3 regions of the Rhizobium sp. SYY.PMSO genome follow, and region 3 is predicted to be linked to each of the others. Evidence: predicted binding sites of a transcription regulator. Region 3 holds the regulator's gene; each other region holds the start of a gene.
The links. Region 3 encodes PhoB, which activates phosphate uptake and scavenging genes when phosphate is short. Its sites were predicted from a motif close to TGTCATNNANCTGTCAT; they were not measured.
Positions count from the first base shown of each region.

Region 1 (6,589 bases), on a different replicon from region 3:
CGGCGAGGAAGAACGCCGACGGAAAGAAACCAGGCCGCCAGCATCGCGCGACGTCTTGCGGATGCATTCATCTCCAGGCTGGCGACCGCTCCGGCGGCGGCAAGGGAGAGCCTGGAATCGCTGGAGACCGGATGCCGTTCCCTGTCGATGCAAAGCGACGCCAGGCGCTCCTCCAAATGCACGGGATCGTGCAGACCGGCATCGCCGGGCACGTCCAGCCCGATCTCGGTTGCCTGATCCGACAAAGCCTCCAGCCGCCGGAAATCATGCTGTATGCGCCAGCGCGCGCGCTGACCGAGTTTCTTGGCGAAGACGGAATGATTGGCGCCATGAATGCGGTAGGCACCAAGGCAATCATCGATGGACGTCACCTCGCCATAGAGGGGCGCCACCGTGGCAAGATATCCATCGGCGCCCTGCCGAAACTCCTGCTCGGGAACGGGCATGACCTTGTCCAGTACCGAGCGCCTGAACGCCAGACCGCTCGTCACCGTCGTCTGGTAGCGACCCTTTCGCAGCAATTGGGGGGTGACATCGCCGGAATCGAACGGCAATTCCTCCGGCGGAAAGACGTCCCTTACATGCATGTCTTCATCGACGATGTGCAGCCGGAACTGAACCTGTGCCGTGTTCTCTTCCCACGCGTCGACAACCTCCGAAACAGCATTCGGATAGAGATAATCATCCGCATCGAGAAACAGCACGATCTTGCCGCGACTGGCGGCAAAGCCTGTGTTGAACGCGGCGGCATGCCCGCCATTCACCTCTCGCAGGCATGTCTTTATGCGCGACCCATAGGAGGCAACGACGTCGGCGGTTGCATCCGTCGATGCATCGTCGACAACGATGACTTCGGCGTCGCCGTAGCTTTGCTCCAGTGCGCTGTCGATGCTGCGCTTCAGGAAGTGTGCGTAGTTGTAGTTTGCAATAACGATGGAAACCGGAATACGGTCTTGAATGGAATACATCGCATTGAACCTCGCAGATATGCTTTGGTCGCGGCGAACCTTCTCATCAGGTCCTTGTGATTGAACTCGCTGCCGACAGGAGTGCGTTGCAACGCACGAGATAGCGCATCGAAAATAGTCGGGCAGCGGCTGCATGGATCATGCCGATCCGTCTTACCCTACCGAGCCTCGTCAGTTTTATGGCTTTTGAATGACCGGCTCCCATGATGTGAATGCCGGCCTTCATCGCTCCCGATGATGATCTCCCTCTGCGGGAAAGCCCGGCCATTCCCTGTGCATTCATCGATATATGTCACAAGCCCGTAACACCCCTTGATTAGGGCGATATTGTTCAACCTTGACGCGGGGGCGTGTATGAAAAAGCTTATTTCCATCGTTGCACTGACGATCCTGTCCGGCACCGTTGCCTCGGCTGCCGACTATGTATCCTATATCGACTATCCTCAGCCGAAGGACGAAAGCCGGGAATTCTACACCGCTATCGAGATCCCGGCCGGCAGCTTCACCAAATATGAGATCGACGCCAAGACCGGTCATATCGTCGTCGACCGGTTCCAGTCGATGCCGGTCGCCTATCCGGCGAACTATGGTTCCATCACCAGTTCGCTCGGCGGTGACGGCGATCCGCTCGACGCCATCGTCTATACGCGCGAACCGATCGTTCCGGGCGCTATCGTTCGCGTGCGGGCAATCGGCGTGCTGAAGATGATCGATGGCGGCGAAGTCGACGACAAGATCGTCGCAGTACCGACGACGAAGATCGACCCGACCTACGACAGCATCAGGGAAATCTCCGATCTTCCCAAGGTCGAGCAGGACCGTCTGCAGGCGTTCTTCCGCGTCTACAAGCAGCTTCCCGATGCCCGCAAGATCGTCGAGGTCGGCGGTTTCGAGAGTGCGGAAAAAGCCCGGAGCGAAGTTGCCTCCGCCATCAAGGCGTATAGCGAGAAAAAGTGAGATCGACCGAAAGGAGCGGCAAATGCCGCTCCGATCCGTTCGCTTCAGCGTAGCTGACGCCGAATTCGCGTCTCACCGTATCCGGTTTGCTTCGCCGCGACCTGGGCACTGCCAAAAACAGGTTTGGTGAAGCGACCCTTGCAACCATTCAGCAATGAGGAAATGAAGCCCGCCGAAGCGGGCTTCATCGTATTTACTCAGCTGCGTCTGCAGCCTTCGGCTTGCGGGTGCGCTTCGGCTTTGCCGCTTCTGCGGCTGCCGGCGCCGGAGTTGCTGCGGGAGCAGCCTTTGCCCGGGTGGCCTTCGGCGCAGCCTTGCCGCCTGCAGACTTGGCCGCGGTGGACTTGGCTGCTGCCGGCTTCGCTGCTGCAGGCTTGGCTTTCGCCTTGCTCTTCGAGCTAACTGTATCGTCTCCGGTCTTCGCCGCATTCAGAAGCGCGACACGACGCCGGCGGTTCTGCTCGAGAGCCTGCTGAAAGCCGACATCATTCTCAGCATGATAGGCGAGATCGTCGAGAAACTCTGCCACATCCTTGACAGCTTCGACGACGACATAGCTCAACCCATGACCGGCATTGACGGAGTCACGACCGACGGTGACGCCAAAGCCGCCGGGGACGCGCTGGAACCAGGTGGAGCGCCACTTCTTGAAGCCGGCTGCATCGCGCTCATACTCTTCCAGATATGCTTTCTGTTCGGCTACTCTTGCACGAAAGGTATCGACGACATTCCGTGCACCAGCCTTCGGCTTATCGGCCTTCTTCGAAGACCACTTATCAAGAAAGTTTGCCATTTGTCTTTTCTCTTCAGGTTAGCGTTCCTTGCCAGGCCGCCGTTGCTCAGGAAGCGATGACGGAGCTCCTCCATAGGGATGCCCGTATAAATGTAAAGGATAGATGTATAATGGCAACACCATCCGTTATTATCTGTAATAATTCGTCTTCCCGGCCGTACCGTAGCCGCTCCGGGATGCCATGGGAATGTAAATTTGTGGTTCAAATCATGAGGAAGGGCAGCGCCGTCTGCTGAACCGAGAAACCTTATTTCCGATCAGGATCTCGAATGTCGACGGACAACTGCCTCCACGGATATCTGCTTGCGATCAGCGACGGCACTGCCGGAATCTGCATGATCGGTGCTACTGATCTGACTTCGGCATCTGCATTTGCCGCCTCTTTGTTGTCCGGCAAACTCATCGCTGTTTGCCCAAACGATACCGGGAGCGAAGATATGTAATTCCGCTCCCGGTCTATGCTCACCTCAACGTCGATCTGCGATCGCGTGAGGTTCGTTTCTCCCTATGCTGCCTTCAACAGATCGCCATGCGGGTCGAGAACGAACTTCGTTGCCGCACCTTGATCGAAGCTTTCATAGCCTTGCGCCGCATCTTCGAGTGAAATGATCCTGGCGTTGACGATGTCAGCGATCGGTAGCCTGTCATGCAGGATAGCCTGCATCAGTTGCCGGTTGTACTTCAAAACCGGTGTCTGCCCGGTATGGAAGGATTGCGCCTTCGCCCAGCCGAGACCGAAGCGCAGAGACAGGCTGCCATGCTGGGCCGCGGCATCCGCTGCGCCCGGATCTTCCGTCACGTACAATCCGGGTATGCCGATCGACCCTGCTGCGCGGGTGATCTCCATCATCTGATTAAGCACGATTGCCGGCTGCTCGCCGCCGGAATGACCGCGCGCCTCGAAACCCACGGCATCGATTGCGCTGTCCACCTCGTTGGTGCCGACAACCTGCGCAATCATGTCGCCGAGACGATCGCTCTTGGAAAGATCGATAGGTTCGAAACCGACTTTGGCTGCATGCGCGAGGCGGTCCTTGTTGAAGTCGCCGATCATGACGACGGCAGCGCCCAGGATGCGGGCGGAGGCGGCAGCCGCCAGGCCGACCGGGCCGGCACCTGCGACATAGACGGTGGACCCCACGCCGACTCCCGCGCGGACCGCACCGTGAAAGCCGGTCGGCAGAATATCCGACAGCATGGTGAGATCGCGGATCTTGGCCATGGCCTTGTCGCGGTCGGGAAACTTCAGCAGGTTGAAATCCGCGTAGGGCACCGTGACGTAGCGCGCCTGACCGCCGATCCATCCGCCCATGTCGACATAGCCATAGGCGCCGCCGGCCCGCGACGGATTCACCGTAAGGCAGACGCCCGTGTCCTGCGATTTGCAGCAGCGGCAGCGACCGCAGGCGACGTTGAACGGAACCGAGACGATATCGCCGACATCGAGCATCTCGACGTCGATGCCCTTTTCGATGACCTGTCCGGTTATCTCATGCCCGAGCACGAGACCCGGCATGGCGGTCGTGCGGCCGCGCACCATATGCTGGTCGGAGCCGCAGATATTCGTGGAAATCACTTTCAGGATTACGCCATGCTCGATGCGGCGGCCATCCGGCGCCTCCAGTTTCGGATCGTCGATATCGCGAACCTCGACCTTGCCGGGTCGCATATAGACGACGCCTCTGTTCCCTGTCATGCCATCTCCTCCTTGATAGTACGCTTGATCATCGTCGCCCGGAATCCCGGGCATCTTCGGATCGGCCCGCTCCTCAACGGGCTGAACAGCAGCGAAATCAGTCCCGCGCCCGCAACTTCGGCGGCGGCCGGGCCGGCGCATGCATGACTGTTACGAAAGCTGCGAGATTGGAACCGGACCGCTTCAAGATGCCCGCATTCGCCTCCCGATCACCCGCCGTGATCAATCAAGCCTGCCGTCAAGGCTGGTTTCCGGGCTTCGGACCTGTCCGTTCGGACGCTCCCGACCACCTTCCCGGCAATTTTGCCAGTGGCATCGGTCGACAGCATTCGGTCCGCTACCGTTGCGGGGGCAGCACCGGCCTGCGACCGGTTTCCCAATTATCCCTCGGCACGATTTGCCAATGGCACCTTGAACACGGTCAGAAGATCATGCCCGGCGCCATGGCGCGCACAGGAAAACGACATCGGCGCCCTACAGGACGACATCGGACGTTTTGTCGATATTACCATAAGAATACCGTCGCACCGCGAACGGCAGGACGAGCCTGCCGTCGAGGCGCGTCACTCGGCCGTAGCGCCCTTGTCCCCATCGAGCCAGACGGCCACGCCGACAGGCGCAAGCTCACGGTTGCCGATGAGAAATTTGGCATCCCGCGCCGCGGGTACGGCCGCCACCGCGCTTCCATAGTTGAATGCGAAGTGCAGCCTTCCGCGCCGCGCAAGGCGAAGATCGCCGAGATCAGGCAGGCCGTTCACGCCAGCCCAGGCAAACGTGTCGCCCATCAGCTTCAGCAGGAATTCGTCGCGCGGCAGCGTGGCACAATAGCGCGCGACATCGTTGCCGATGACGGCGGGCGAACCCGGCCGATAGTCTCCCTGGAACGTCGCCAGCACCGTTTCCGTGGTCCGGACCGTTTCCCGCCATGTGGAGGTCTCGTGGCTCGAATTGCCATAGAGAACAGTCTCGGACTGGAACGGCGGCAAGGACTCGACGCGCGTGACGCGGAAATCCAGGAGGTCGCCAAGCACGCCCGGCGGCAGATCGGCGGGAATGTGCATATCGCGGGTCTTGCTGCCGCTGCGAGGCCCGAACAGCGCCTTGGCGCCGGAAGCCTTGAGGCGCGCAATGAAATCCGGTTCCGGGATGACGAGATCCGGCGCCAGTATCAGCTTGTATCCTTCCAGATCGGAATGCTGGCCGATGACATCGATATCCACGCCGAGACGCGAGACGGCGGAATACCAGTCGAGCGCGATGGCGGAGGCGGCATAGTCGCGGCCCTGCGGCAACGCGCGGGTGGCAAAGCGCGATTCGTAATCGAGCAGCAACGCAACGTCAGCCCTGCCGCGCGCCTCGCCCTTCGGCAACAGCTTCATCTCGGCAATGACCTGCGCGACTTCCCGGTAGCCCTGATCCTCGTCGCTGTTCGGCAGGAGAAGACCGGCGTGGAATTGCTCCTGCGCGAACGGCGCCTGCCGCCAGCGGAAATAGGACACCATGTCGATGCCGTGGGCATAGGCGAGCCACGTCCACAAGCGCACCATGCCATCGGCCGGAGACTGGTTGTGCGAGGCCCAGTTCACCGGCCCCGGCTGCTGCTCCATGACCCAGGCGCGGCCGCGGCCGACTGCCCGGTAGAGATCGTGATTGAAGGCCGTTTGATCGGGATCGCCGACGCGTAGATAGCGCCGCTTCTCCTCGGCGCTCAGCCGCCCGTTCATGAGCCCGCCCATGGGATAAACGTCCCACGAGGCGATATCGATGTCTTCGCCGACCTTGTAGTGATCGAAATCGGTGTTCTGCGACATGAAATTATGCGTGACCGGCCGACCCGGTGAGTGGCGGCGGATGATGTCGACCTGCGCCTTGTTGAAGCTCTTCACCTGATCCGACGAGAAGCGGAAATAGTCGACAAGATGGGTCGGGCTCGGCTCCTCCACGAGATTGTTGGGCAGATCCACCTCGTCGAAGCCGTTGTAATGCATGCTCCAGAATGTGGTGCCCCAGGCGCGGTTCAGCTCCTCGATCGTGTCGTATCGCGCGGCCAGCCATTCGCGGAAAGCGTGGAGAGCGGCTCGCGAGTAGCTGTGAATCGTGTCGTGATCGCCATACTCGTTATCGGTCTGCCAGGCATGCACGAAGGGATGCCCGCCATAGCGCTGCGCCACCGCC
Region 1 is NZ_CP177350.1:703,631-710,219, reverse strand. It holds gene ACJJVH_RS21685 (glycosyltransferase) at 1-968, opposite strand, end outside; gene ACJJVH_RS21680 (inorganic diphosphatase) at 1,323-1,925, shown strand; gene ACJJVH_RS21675 (hypothetical protein) at 2,119-2,718, opposite strand; gene ACJJVH_RS21670 (hypothetical protein) at 2,988-3,161, shown strand; gene fdhA (formaldehyde dehydrogenase, glutathione-independent) at 3,224-4,414, opposite strand; cobalamin riboswitch at 4,639-4,843, opposite strand; gene ACJJVH_RS21660 (beta-galactosidase) at 4,978-6,589, opposite strand, start outside.
Region 1: the regulator PhoB is predicted to act here: its motif matches at 1,259-1,275, upstream of ACJJVH_RS21680 (inorganic diphosphatase).

Region 2 (6,589 bases), on a different replicon from region 3:
GGACGAGAGACCATTGGCTCAGCAGGACGGTCGATCGCCTGGGCGGCCAGGCCGCAACGAACGCGGGCGTCTCGGAAAAGCAGGCTGAAGAGGACCTGCGCGGAATGCTCGCCGCCCTTACGATCGGCGAGGCGGCAATTACATTATCCGAGCTGGCACGCGAGCACCCTCGCCTCTCCAAACCGTTGAATGCCGTCCTGCGCCGGCTCGGCCGCAGCGATCCGCTGCGCCTGGCCACGGTTTCTCGCAACGCCGGCAACCATCTTGCCTATTGGATCAATGAGCCCGACGCACCGGCACGCCATATCCTCATCCGCGCCGCGACGCAGCTGGACGCCGTGGCCTCGGCCGCTGCGAACCATGCCGGTTATCTCAGGGGAAAGCGGGCCGCCTGAAGAGAATCATGCACTCTCTGTGTCAACGGCCGGACGAGGGCCGGCTGGCACACGCTTGCGCCGTACAGAACCGAGCACGATCTTCTGGACGCGGCTCGTCAGCGGCTTTTCGACGCCCCTGAACAGCGCCAGGGCAAATATGGCGGCGCCAAGCGTCGCGCATACAACGAACATGCCAAGAGGAAGACTGCCGCCGATCGTTTTCGCCCAGACGGCACGCATCGGCCGCAAGACGAAGGGATGGGAGAGATAGAGGCTATAAGAGGCGTCCCCCAAGGCCACGGCCCAAAGGACGATCCTCTTTTGGGGCAGGACGGGACCGATTGCAGCTGCCAGAACGAATAGTGCCGCGGGCATGCCGCTTCGCAGGAATTGCGGCAAGGCCGCATCGTTCCACGGCGTGGAAATGCGCACGAATCCCAGCAGGCCGATAGCCGTCAGCCCAAGCGCCGTCGCGCCGCCCATCCTGACGCCGCTGCGAAAGATCAAGGCGACATGAACGCCGAACAGAAACTCCAGAATGATCGGGTTCGTCCAGAAGGCGATCTGGACCCGGCCGGAATCGACGAGATTTCCGAGCAGCGCCATCCCGATCATGAGCACCGACAGCCAGATGATACCCGCCCTTATCGGCAACAGGAGCGCGGCTGCGAAGAACACGTAGAACAGCATTTCGTAGTTCAGCGTCCAGCCCAGCGCCAGCACCGGCCTGATCTCGTCCACACCGCGCCCGGACGGAATGAAGAAGTAGGACGCCAGAACATGCGAAAAGGAGCCGATGGGAACCGCAAGCAGTGACGGAGCCACGAGCGCACCCAGCAACATGACGCTCGTCAGCAGCCAATAAAGCGGGATCACACGCGCGCACCGCCGCAGGAAGAAGCGCAGCGGAGCGCCGCCCTTGCCGAATTCCGACGCCGCCGTATGGGTCATGATGAAGCCGGAAAGAACGAAGAATATGTCGACGCCGAAGCCGAGATTCCATGCGGAGCCATCGACCGCCGCGCGGCCCGTTACGCTGGCCAGTGCCTCGTTCTCGTGCAAGGCATGGGCGACGACGACGGACAATGCCGCAAGCGCGCGCAGCACCTGAAGGTTCAGGAGCAGGCGCGATGAATTGCCGGCATCCGTGCCCGCATTCCGGCCCTCGACCATGTCCCTGTAAAACCGCACCAGAAATCCCAGCAGAATTTTTCTTGGATCTCCATCTGGTATATCGAACGGTATAACAACTCGTCGCCGCGCGCATAAATCGCTCGCGCTGCTTTAAATCATAGTTAGTCTTGAGTTAAGCTTGCCGATGCCAAACGCTCGCCAGGATGCCGGCGCGTCATTCCGTCTCCGCAGGGAGCGCAACGCACCGGACCAATCCGTCAGCCCGCGTCGCCGCGCGCAAGCACATCCAGAAGCTGGCTGGTATTGTCGATCGAGAACTGAACGCGCTCGCCCGGCCACACCGACTCGGAATAGGAGATCGGGGTGCCTTTGAGATCGACGTCCACCTTTTTCAGCGCCACCACCGGCTGGGACATGGACTGGCTAAGCTGCTTCGCTTCCTCGCTCGTCGGCAGGCGGACGACGATGTCGGTGCGCAGGCGGATATAGTCGGGTATGCCGTATTCGGCCAGAATGACGGTCACGCTTCGCCCACTGCGCCGCGCCTCGTCGAAGCCCGGAAAACGACGCACGGGATAATAGGCGTGCGAATAGTTGATCGGCTCCTCGTCGGCGAAACCGCGCCTGACGATATGATAGACGGGTTCGCCATGCGGAAGCCGCAACGCTTCCGCGATCGCCTCGGACGCCGGAACCACCTCTTCATGGATGGCCTGTCCGAGCGGCTCCCTGCCCTGATCGAGAAGATTCTGGGAAAAGCGCGTGCGCTCAGACAAACGGTAGTCGAGACGGCTGTCCCGGACAAAGGTTCCGCGCCCCTGCTCGACCAGCACGAGACCGCGGCTCTCAAGGCGGGAGATGGCACGCCGGATGGTGTGGCGCCCGACGCCGAAACGCTCCATCAGATCGGTTTCCGTCGGAAGCTGTGCCTTGGGCGAGAGACGGCCGGTCAGAATATCCTCGGCAATATCGCTCTCGACCTGCTGCCATTGCCCGTGCGGCGACTTTTTCTCCATGCCTGCCTTCCGAATTCACCATGTCATTCGAATGTCATATATCGGCTACAGCATCGCTTTTCAATCTCCGAACAAGGATCGAGATCCAACAAACAGCAATAAAAGTCAATTTCATCCGCGTGTTCTGAAATTTGTCCGCCTTCCTCTTCACATGGATGTCACTTGTCGTCGTTAGATAAATATCCGGATGTTTTATTATTCATTCGGATAATGAGGATGAGATGGTAGGGTTTAATCGTCGTCAATTTATCGCGGGCACGACCGCAGTCATCGGCACATCGATCGCCATGGCCGGCAAGGCCCGGTCCGCCGATGCGGCCATCGAGATTTCAAGCACCTGGGGCGCCGACAAGCCGTTCCAGAAGGTTGTGGATGCCTTCAACGCCAGGCAGCTCGGCGTGACGGTGACAAACCGTTTCGACGGCGATTATGAAGCCGTGACCGCCAAGGCAGTCGCCAGCATCGCCGCAGGCCGCCCGCCGGCCATGATGGTCACCGGCTGGAAGTTCGGCTATTTCGCCAAGCGCACGCTCGGCGCCCGCGACCTGCGCGAGATCAATTCCGCAAAGGCCGAAGCAATCCTTGCCAACTTCCGCCCGTCCGTATTGCCGCTGGTCACCATCGATGGCGCGGTCATCGGTCTTCCCTGGGCCATGTCGACGCCGATCACCTATATCAACAGCGAGATCTGGAAAGCGGCCGGCCTCGATCCCAACCTGCCCGAAACGCCGGACACCAAATGGCTTTATGAGAGCGCACGCAAGCTCGATACCGCCTTGAAGGGCAAACACCCAACCTACCGCTCGCCAATCTCGCTCTCCAACAACGAATGGACGAGCCAATCCTTCATCCAGAATGCCGGCGGCTTCATCATCGATCCCGATGGCAAGCTGGCGCTCAACAGCCCCGAAGCCATCGCCGGCATGAGCGAATATTGCGCCCCCGCGCATGAGGGCCTGTGGCTGCCGGTCAGCGACAAGGAACAGACGGCGGCCTTCCAGTCCGGCGCGCTCGCGATCTGCACGACCAGCTCGACGGCCGCCGTTACCTTCCCGTTCGGTGCGGCCAAAGCCGTCACGACCAAGTTCCCGGGCATGCCGGGGCATGCGCGCAAGATGAACAGCGGCGGCAACTTCCTCGCCGTCTACACCCGCAACAAGGAACAGGCGGAAGCTTCGCTTGCCTTCTTAGAATTCTGCGCCTCGAAAGAAGGCCAGGCGCTCTGGTCGGAAACCGGCTATCTCAATACGTCGGTGCACGACATTCCGCTGATCAACGAATTCATGAAGCCGGCCGCCGCACAGCTTTCCGACGGCCTGACCGCCGAGACGATCTGGCCGGGCAAGCGTGGCCTCGAAGGCCAGACCGTATGGCGCAAGTGGGTTTCGCGCATGCTGCTCAAGGAAACGACCGTTGCCGATGGCATCAAGGGCGCGCACGACGAACTGGCAGGACTGATCCAGGCATAGGCTCCGCATCATGCCATTCCGTTTCAGATCACTGGCCCCATACCTGTTCGTGGGGCCGGCCGTTCTTTCCGTTGCGATATTCCTCTACGGCCCGCTGATCGCATCGATGCTGCTGTCGGTGGTCGACTGGAACCTGCTGTCGGCAGACATTCGCTTCGCCGGCGTCGACAACTACGCATCCATTTTCGACAATCCCGATTTCCGCATGGCCGCGTGGAACACGCTGCTTTACTGCGCCGTGCTCATCCCGGCCGAGATCGTCATCCCGTTGATCTTTGCCGTCATGCTGCATTCGGTGCGCAAAAATCCTCTACAGGGGCTTTATCGCGGCAGCCTGTTCCTGCCGACGATCGTGGCCTATTCGGTCGCGGGCGTTGCCTGGTCGTGGCTGTTCAACCCCGTCAACGGTCTGTTCAACGAAATCCTCGGCCATTTCGGTTTTCCGCCGTCGCGCTGGCACACGGACCCCAACCTTGCGCTCCTCTGCGTCAGCCTCGTGACCTTCTGGAAGACTTTCGGCCTCAACATGCTCCTATGGCTGGCAGCGCTGGCAAACCTGCCGCATCAACTGCGCGAGGCATCGCAACTCGACGGCGCCAGCGCGGCGCGGCATTTCTTCAACGTCAGCCTGCCGTTGATGACGCCGACCGCCTTCTTCATCAGCGTCACGACCTTCTTCCATATCCTGGACGATATCGTCGGCATCATCGACGTGCTCACCCATGGCGGGCCCGCGGGCAGAAGCTCGAGCCTGCTGTATTTCCTGTGGCAACAGGGCCTGCTGTTCTTTCAGTTCGGGCCGGCCAGCGCCGTCGCCGTCATCATCATCGTTCTCGTGCTTGCCATTACATGGCTGCAGTTCCGTGTCAGCGAAAAGCGGGTTCACTACAGATGAGCGATATTGGCCATAGGCTTCACAGGTTGCTGCTTCATGTCGTGCTTCTGGCAATCTGCATCGTCACCGTGTTTCCGCTGGTCTGGATGGTGTCGGCCGCCTTCACCCCCAATGACATGATCATGGCGAAGGCCCTGCGCTTCTGGCCGGAAAACCCGACGCTGTCGAATTTCACCGCCGCCGCAAGCCGCCATCCTATCTGGATGTGGCTATGGAACTCCATGCTCACCTCCACCCTCATCACGGTCGGAAAGCTCGTTCTTTCCGTACCCGCGGGTTTTGCCTTCGGGCGGCTGGAGTTTAAAGGGAAACAGGCACTGTTCTGGTTCGTCATCGCCACCATGTCCTTTCCGAACGTGCTGGCGATCATCCCGACCTATATCGCCGTGGTGAAGCTGCAGGCCTTCAACACCTACGGCGCGATGATCATCCCGTCGATCCCCTATATCGGCTTCTATGTCTTCTACATGCGGCAGGCGTTCCGGTCACTGCCGGCCTCGATATTCGAAGCGGCCCGCATCGATGGAAGCGGCCTCTGGCGGCAATTCATCGAGATCGGCGTTCCGAACGTCATTCCGGCGATATCGGCGCTTTCTGTCATTTCCTTCATGGGTGCCTGGAATATCTATCTGTGGGGCCAGCTCGTGCTCGATGACGCGTTCAAGAAAACGCTGACGACCGGCATCGCCTCCTTTGCCGATCTCGAAGGCGCCGATCGCGCCTGGGGGCCGCTCATGGCCACGAGTTTACTGTCGATCGTGCCCGTTCTTCTGATATTCCTGCTGGCGCAGCGTTTCATCGTAGATGCGCTCGCACCCGGCATTGACGACAGATAGGCAAAGCATGCCCCGTGTAATTGTAATCGGATCGGTCAATCACGACCGCATATGGCAACTGGACGCACCGCTGGTTTCGGGCGGACGGATACAATTTTCGTCCCGCACGACCCGGCTCGGCGGCGGCGCCTTTTATACCGGGCGGCAGCTGCTGGAATTGGGAGCCGATGTCGCCATCGTCTCGCGGCTGATGCAGGACGAGCAGGGAGAGGCAGCGCTTCAATCGCTCAGAGCATCCGGTTTCGACACCGGCTACATAACGATGACGCCGGGAGAGACGGCGCCTCTGGAAATACTCCTCGAGCCGAGCGGGGAGCGGACGATCATGGCGCCAGCGGGACGCTCCAGACCGCTTGTGGCCGCCGGAAAGCTGTCGGGCGCCGGCGTCTATATCAACGCGCTCGCCCTCGACAAGGACCTTGTCGAACAGATCGACGGTCAACCCCTGGTCGTCTCGCAATTTCCGCTGCGGCCGGCAACGCCGCGTCCGGCCGACTATGTCATCTCCTCCCGCGACGACGTTCCCGATGATGTCGCGCTTGCCTGGCAGCGCGCCGGTGAAATTGCCGGTTCTCGGCTGAAGATGCTCGTGCTGACCGATGGCACGCGCCCGATCACGCTGTTCGACGGCTCCGCGACCAGCGAGGTCGAACCGGCGGCCAGGGTCGACACGGCAAACACGATCGGCGCCGGCGACCGGTTCGCGGGCTCTTTTCTGTTTGCCCTGCTGGACGGGCAGCCACCCGCCGCAGCGGCGCGCGAGGCAAGCCGGATCACGGCAGAATGGCTGCGCCGGCGCGGCGACTGAAGAGCCGGCGCCGCTTCAGAAATCTCTTTAGGCAAGCCAAAACGTCGTGGACAA
Region 2 is NZ_CP177350.1:650,485-657,073, reverse strand. It holds gene ACJJVH_RS21455 (FUSC family protein) at 1-395, shown strand, start outside; gene ACJJVH_RS21450 (acyltransferase family protein) at 402-1,568, opposite strand; gene phnF (phosphonate metabolism transcriptional regulator PhnF) at 1,769-2,527, opposite strand; gene ACJJVH_RS21440 (extracellular solute-binding protein) at 2,749-3,996, shown strand; gene ACJJVH_RS21435 (carbohydrate ABC transporter permease) at 4,007-4,891, shown strand; gene ACJJVH_RS21430 (carbohydrate ABC transporter permease) at 4,888-5,727, shown strand; gene ACJJVH_RS21425 (PfkB family carbohydrate kinase) at 5,735-6,535, shown strand.
Region 2: the regulator PhoB is predicted to act here: its motif matches at 2,549-2,565, upstream of phnF (phosphonate metabolism transcriptional regulator PhnF).

Region 3 (6,589 bases):
GGCCAGCGGCTTGTCGGCCGTGCCGGCCTTCAGCGCCTTCTTTCGCACGATCGCATCATCGATGATGTTGCGCAGATCCGCGGTCGCGACGGCCGAGAGGTCGAGAAAGTGTTTCGGAGAAGCCATGTCCTTACCTGTACTCCAGAAAAAACAACAACGCCCGCATGGGGCACGCATAAGCCCTTAAATCGGCACCGTTTTTAGGAAAGCTTATGCGATTCCTAAATGTTACTGCGTCCTTTGCGCGTCGTCTCGGCGCGCGGCGCAGCAACCGCCCCAAATTGCGGGCGGTAAACTTAAGCCGATTTCTTGGTGCGGGCGGCGCGTACGCGCTCGGCGGCGCGCTCGAGGCGGGCAATGCCTTCGCGTGCTTCCTCCGCCGTGACGACCAGCGGCGGCAGCAGACGGATGACGTTGTCGCCGGCCGGCACGCCAAGCAGATGCTCGGCGCGGATCGCCTGCAGCAGCTCCGCCTGCGGAATGGCCGCCTTGACGCCGAGCATCAAGCCCTCGCCGCGAACATCCTCGACGATGTCGGGGAAACGATCCTTGAGCGAGGCGAGGCCCTGGCGGAAGACCAGCGCGATATCGCGCACATGTTCCAGGAAGCCGTCGGCCAGAACGATATCGAGCACCGCGTTGCCGACCGCCATGGCGAGCGGATTGCCGCCATAGGTCGACCCGTGCGTGCCGGCCTTCATGCCCGAGGCGGCTTCCGCCGTCGCAAGGCACGCGCCGAGCGGAAAACCGCCGCCGATACCCTTGGCGACGGCCATGATGTCAGGCTTGATGCCGGCCCACTCATGGGCAAAGAGCTTGCCGGTGCGGCCGACGCCGCATTGCACCTCGTCGAGGATCAAAAGCAGGCCATGCTCGTCGCAGATCTGGCGGAGACCGCGCAGGAACTCGTTGGTCGCCGGGCGAATGCCGCCTTCGCCCTGCACCGGCTCGACCAGGATTCCGGCCGTCGCATCGGTGATGGCTGCGCGCACGGCATCGAGGTCGCCGAACGGCACCTGATCGAAGCCCGGCGCCTTCGGACCGAAGCCCTCGATGTATTTTTCCTGACCGCCGGCGGCGATGGTCGCGATAGTGCGGCCGTGGAAGGCGCCTTCGAAGGTGATGATGTGGAACTTTTCCGGATGCCCCTTGGCGAAATGATAGCGCCGCGCCGTCTTGATGGCGCATTCCAGCGCCTCGGCGCCGGAGTTGGTGAAGAACACCTTGTCGGCGAAGGTCGCTTCCGTCAGCCGCTTCGACAGCTTCTCCTGGCCGGGCACTTCGTAGAGGTTGGAGAGATGCCAGACCTTGTCGGCCTGCGCCTTCAGTTCCGAGACGAGGTGAGGATGCGCATGACCGAGCGAATTGACCGCCACGCCGGCTGCGAAATCGAGATAGCGCTCGCCGTTTTCGGTAATCAGCCAGACGCCCTCGCCTCGCTCGAACCGCAGCGGAGCACGCATATAGGTGTCATAAAGCGGCGTGGTCTCGGCCATGGCCATGTCTCCTCGATCACAACTTTAAGGACCAATCGCTTCCGTTTGATGAAACGGGTCCGAAAAAATCAAAAATGCCGCCTTGCGGCGGCTCGGGCACTATTGATGTTTTGCACCGCGATGTCAACAAAACTGGCGCTTTAGCAGGTGCGAGAAAGCGCTTGCGGGCAAAAGAGATGGGTTCGACGGCGCCTATTGCAGAAATGCCACGCCCGGACAGCAAGTTGGGGAAAACCTAGAAATCGATTCCTCAAGATTCCCGCGACTCTTGTCACGGAGTCAGCCTCACACTAGGTTAAAAACCAATTGCTAGACTGCATGCGGCGGAACTAGTCACCACAATTTTAGAGCGTTTCGCGCCTTGTTACCATGCGAGGCAATGGTGAGGGATTCTGCCATCGGAAACGCGACAGCGGAGACAGGGCATGAATTGGACAGACGAACGCGTCGAGAAGCTGAAAAAGCTATGGTCCGAAGGGTTGAGCGCCAGCCAGATCGCGGCGCAGCTTGGTGGCGTGAGCCGTAATGCCGTCATCGGCAAGGTACATCGCCTGAACCTCCCGGGCCGGGCAAAGGCCGGTGGCACGGCAACTGCAGCGCGCACCCCGAAGCGCAGCGCCACGGCACCGCGCCCTGCCAGCTTCGGCTCGCGCGTGGCAACCCGCACCGTGGTTACCCGCCAGCAGGGCGCAACCATGCTGAAGGAAGAGGTCGAGGTCGATTCAGTCAACGAAATCCAATATCGTCCGGCATCGAACGTCGTCGTTCCGATCTCCCGCCGCCTCGGCCTGACGGAGCTGACGGAGCGCACCTGCAAGTGGCCGGTCGGCGATCCGCTGAAGGACGATTTCCACTTCTGCGGCAACGACAGCCCGGATTCCTCGCCTTACTGCACCTATCACCAGCGCATGGCCTACCAGCCAGTGCATGATCGCCGGCGCAACAACGGCTGAAAGCTATAAGCAAATTCAAAGAGAAACGGGCCCCTCGGGGCCCGTTTTCTATTTCCGCCGCATGTCGATGTCGATGCCCGAGCAGCCTTGCCGCTCAGGCTTCCATGGAATAGCCCGCGCCGCGAACGGTGCGGATGACATCCTGCATGTTGGAAAAATTGAGCGCCTTGCGCAGGCGGCCGACATGGACGTCGACCGTGCGTTCGTCGACATAGATATCGTGCCCCCACACGCCGTCCAGCAGCTGCGAGCGCGAGAAGACGCGGCCCGGCGAGGACATCAGGAATTCCAGCAGGCGGAACTCCGTCGGCCCCAGCCGCACTTCGCGGCTCTTGCGGTGGACGCGATGGGTTTCGCGGTCCAGCTCGATATCGCCGCAACGCAGCACCGTGGAGAGGACCTCCGGGCGGGCGCGCCGCAGCATCGCCTTGACGCGGGCCATCAGCTCCGGCGTCGAGAACGGCTTGACGACGTAATCGTCCGCGCCGGTGGAAAGGCCGCGCACGCGCTCGCTCTCCTCGCCGCGGGCCGTGAGCATGATGATCGGCAGCCGCTCCGTCTCCGGCCGCATGCGCAGCCGGCGGCAGAGCTCGATGCCGGACACGCCGGGGAGCATCCAGTCGAGGATCAGAAGATCGGGGATGCGCTCCTGGAGACGCAGCTCTGCCTCATCGCCTCTGAGGATCGTATCGACCTCGAAGCCTTCGGCTTCGAGATTGTAGCGCAGCAGAACGCTGAGCGCTTCCTCGTCTTCTACAACAGCAACTCTCGGAACCATGCGCCTGTGGTCTCCTTTCTTCGCTTCCAGATTATTCCGTCACCGCGCCGACGGTGTTGGCCGTGTCGTCCTTCGGCCGCTCGCCTTCGGGCTGGGCGCCGGTCGCCATATAATAGATCGTCTCGGCAATGTTGGTGGCATGGTCGCCGATGCGCTCGATGTTCTTCGCGCAGAAGAGAAGATGCGTGCAGGTGGTGATGTTGCGCGGATCTTCCATCATGTAGGTCAGCATCTCGCGGAAGAGCGAGGTATACATGGCGTCGATTTCCTCGTCGCGTTCGCGGATCGACACGGCCTTGTCCGGCGAACGGGTCGCATAGACGTCCAGAACTTCCTTCAGCTGGCTCAGTGCCAGTTCGGAGAGATGCTCGATACCGCGGGCGAGACGGCGCGGAACGCCGGTGCCCTGCACGGCGATGACGCGCTTGGCCGTGTTCTTGCCAAGGTCGCCGACGCGCTCCAGATCGGAGGCGATGCGGATCGAGCCCATGATTTCGCGCAGGTCGGCCGCCATCGGCTGACGGCGCGCGATGGTGACGATCGCCTTATCGCCGATTTCGCGTTCGGCATGGTCGAGAATGACATCGTCGGAGATGACCTTCTGGGCAAGGGCCGCGTCGCTGTTGACCAAAGCGCGTACGCTGTCGCTGACCATCTGCTCGGCAAGGCCGCCCATTTCCGCAATGCGGCGCGTCAGGAACTTCAGGTCTTCGTCATAGGCAGAGAGAATGTGGGTGGAGACCATTTTTCTATCCTCAAGGTGAACTGTGTGAAAGGAGCCGCGCGCGCAGCATCATCAACCAAAACGGCCCATGATGTAATCCTGCGTGCGGTAATCGTCGGGATTGGTGAACATTTTATCGGTGTCGTTCTCCTCAACCAGATGGCCGAGATGGAACATTGCGGTGCGTTGCGAAACGCGGGCTGCCTGCTGCATGGAATGCGTCACGATGACGATCGTGAAGTTTTCCCGCAGCTCGTGGATGAGATCTTCGACCTTTGCGGTTGCGATCGGATCGAGGGCCGAGCATGGCTCGTCCATCAGGATGACCTCCGGGCTGACGGCAACGGCGCGGGCGATGCACAGGCGCTGCTGCTGGCCGCCCGAAAGGCTCGTGCCGGCATCGTGGAGCCTGTCCTTCACCTCGCCCCAGAGGCCCGCCTTCTGCAGGCTGGTTTCGACGATGTGATCGAGATCGGCCTTGGATGCGTGCAGGCCATGGATGCGCGGACCGTAGGCGACATTCTCATAGATCGACTTCGGAAACGGGTTGGGCTTTTGAAAGACCATGCCGACGCGGGCGCGCAGTTCCACCACGTCGATGCTGTCGTCGTAGACGTCCTGATCGTCGAGCGTGATCCTGCCGGTGACGCGGCAGGTCTCGATCGTATCGTTCATGCGGTTGAGGCAGCGCAGGAAGGTGGACTTGCCGCAGCCGGAAGGGCCGATCAGCGCCGTCACCGTATTGACGCGGATCCTGAGATTGACGTCGAAGAGAGCGCGCTTGTCGCCGTAAAAGACCGAAACGTCCTGGCCGATCATCTTGTAAGGGATCGTCTTCATCTTTCTGGTCAATGCTCTTTCGCTCGCGGCTTCCGTCATCATGTTCATTTCCCGGCCCTCCCCTACCAGCGCCGTTCGAAACGGCGGCGCAGCAGGATCGCGCCGATGTTCATCGCGACGAGGAAGAAGAGCAGGACGATGATGGCCCCGGAGGTTCTTTCGACGAAGGCCCGCTCTGCCTCGCTCGCCCACATGTAGATCTGCACCGGCAGCGCCGTCGAAGGATCGAGGGGCGATGCCGGATAGTTGGAGACGAAGGCAACCATGCCGATCAGAAGCAGCGGCGCCGTCTCCCCGAGCGCATGGGCAAGCCCGAGGATGGTGCCCGTCAGGATGCCCGGCATGGCGAGCGGCAGGACGTGATGGAACACCACCTGCATGCGCGACGCACCGAGGCCGAGCGCGGCGCTGCGGATCGACGGCGGCACGGCCCGCAACGCCGAGCGCGTGGCAATGATGATCATCGGCAGCGTCATCAGGCTCAGCACCAGCCCGCCGACCAGCGATGCCGAGCGCGGCAGGCCCATCATGTTGATGAACACCGAGAGGCCGAGCAGGCCGTAGACGATCGACGGCACGGCGGCGAGATTGTTGATGTTGACCTCGATCAGATCCGTCAGCCGGTTCCTCGGCGCGAATTCCTCCAGGTAGATCGAAGCGGCGACGCCGACCGGCAGGGCGAGCACGAGCACGGTCAGCATCAGATAGAGCGAGCCGATCAGTGCAACGCCAAGGCCGGCGGCCTCGGGCCGGCTCGAATTGCCCGACAGGAAGAGGCCCTTGTTGAACGCCTCGTGCAGGGCGCCGCTTTCGCCAAGCCGCTTCATCCAGGCAAGCTGCCGGTCGGATACCTTGCGGTCCTTTTCGTCGACGGTCAGATCGATCTGCCCCTTGTTGGCGGAGTCGATGTTGGCGCTGGCAAGGAAGGTGACGTTCTGCGTCGTTCCGATGATCGAAGGGTTGGCGGCGACCTTGTCGCGCAACGCGATCCTGGCGCTGTCCGACACCATGGCCGTTGCCTCGCGAATAAGCGCACGATTGCCGGGATCGATCTCCAGCGCTTTCACCAGCGCATCGCGCAGCAGTGCCGCGTAATTGGCCGATACCAGCACCTTCGGATCGCCGGCGCGCTTGCCTGACGGATCGATCACCGTCTCGGTGAATTCGATCGGCAGGGTGATCGAGGTTTGTACGAAGGCGGAATAGCCGTTGCGGACGACCGTGGAGACGAGGATGGCAAGAAAGACAAGGCCGAAGATGACGGCCGTAAATCCGTAGGCGCGAAAGCGGCGCTCGGCGGCATAACGGCGCCTGATGCCGATATCGCGCCGCGCCGGCGCGCCCGGCATGAGGCCGCGCGGCATGTTGCGTGACGGGGAGGATACGATGCCGCTCATTCGTATTGCTCCCTGTAGCGGCGGACGATGCAGAGGGCATAGACGTTCAGGCACAGCGTCAGGCAGAACAGCGTGATGCCGAGCGCAAAGGCCACCAGCGTCTGGGGCGAGGTGAATTCGAGATCGCCGGTCAGCTGATTGACGATCTTGACGGTCACGGTCGTCATCGGCTCGAAGGGATCGAACTGCATGCGCGCGGCGACGCCGGCGGCCAGCACGACGATCATGGTTTCGCCGATCGCCCGCGACGCCGTCATGAGCAGCGCACCGACAATGCCGGGAAGGGCCGCCGGCAGCAGCACGCGCTTGACCGTTTCGGACCGCGTGGCGCCGAGACCGAGCGAGCCGTCGCGAAGCGAGCGTGGCACGGCCATGATGATATCGTCCGACAGCGAGGAAAC
Region 3 is NZ_CP177349.1:117,716-124,304, reverse strand. It holds gene argF (ornithine carbamoyltransferase) at 1-126, opposite strand, end outside; gene ACJJVH_RS00620 (aspartate aminotransferase family protein) at 297-1,496, opposite strand; gene ACJJVH_RS00615 (GcrA family cell cycle regulator) at 1,922-2,449, shown strand; gene phoB (phosphate regulon transcriptional regulator PhoB) at 2,544-3,227, opposite strand; gene phoU (phosphate signaling complex protein PhoU) at 3,259-3,972, opposite strand; gene pstB (phosphate ABC transporter ATP-binding protein PstB) at 4,024-4,839, opposite strand; gene pstA (phosphate ABC transporter permease PstA) at 4,854-6,188, opposite strand; gene pstC (phosphate ABC transporter permease subunit PstC) at 6,185-6,589, opposite strand, start outside.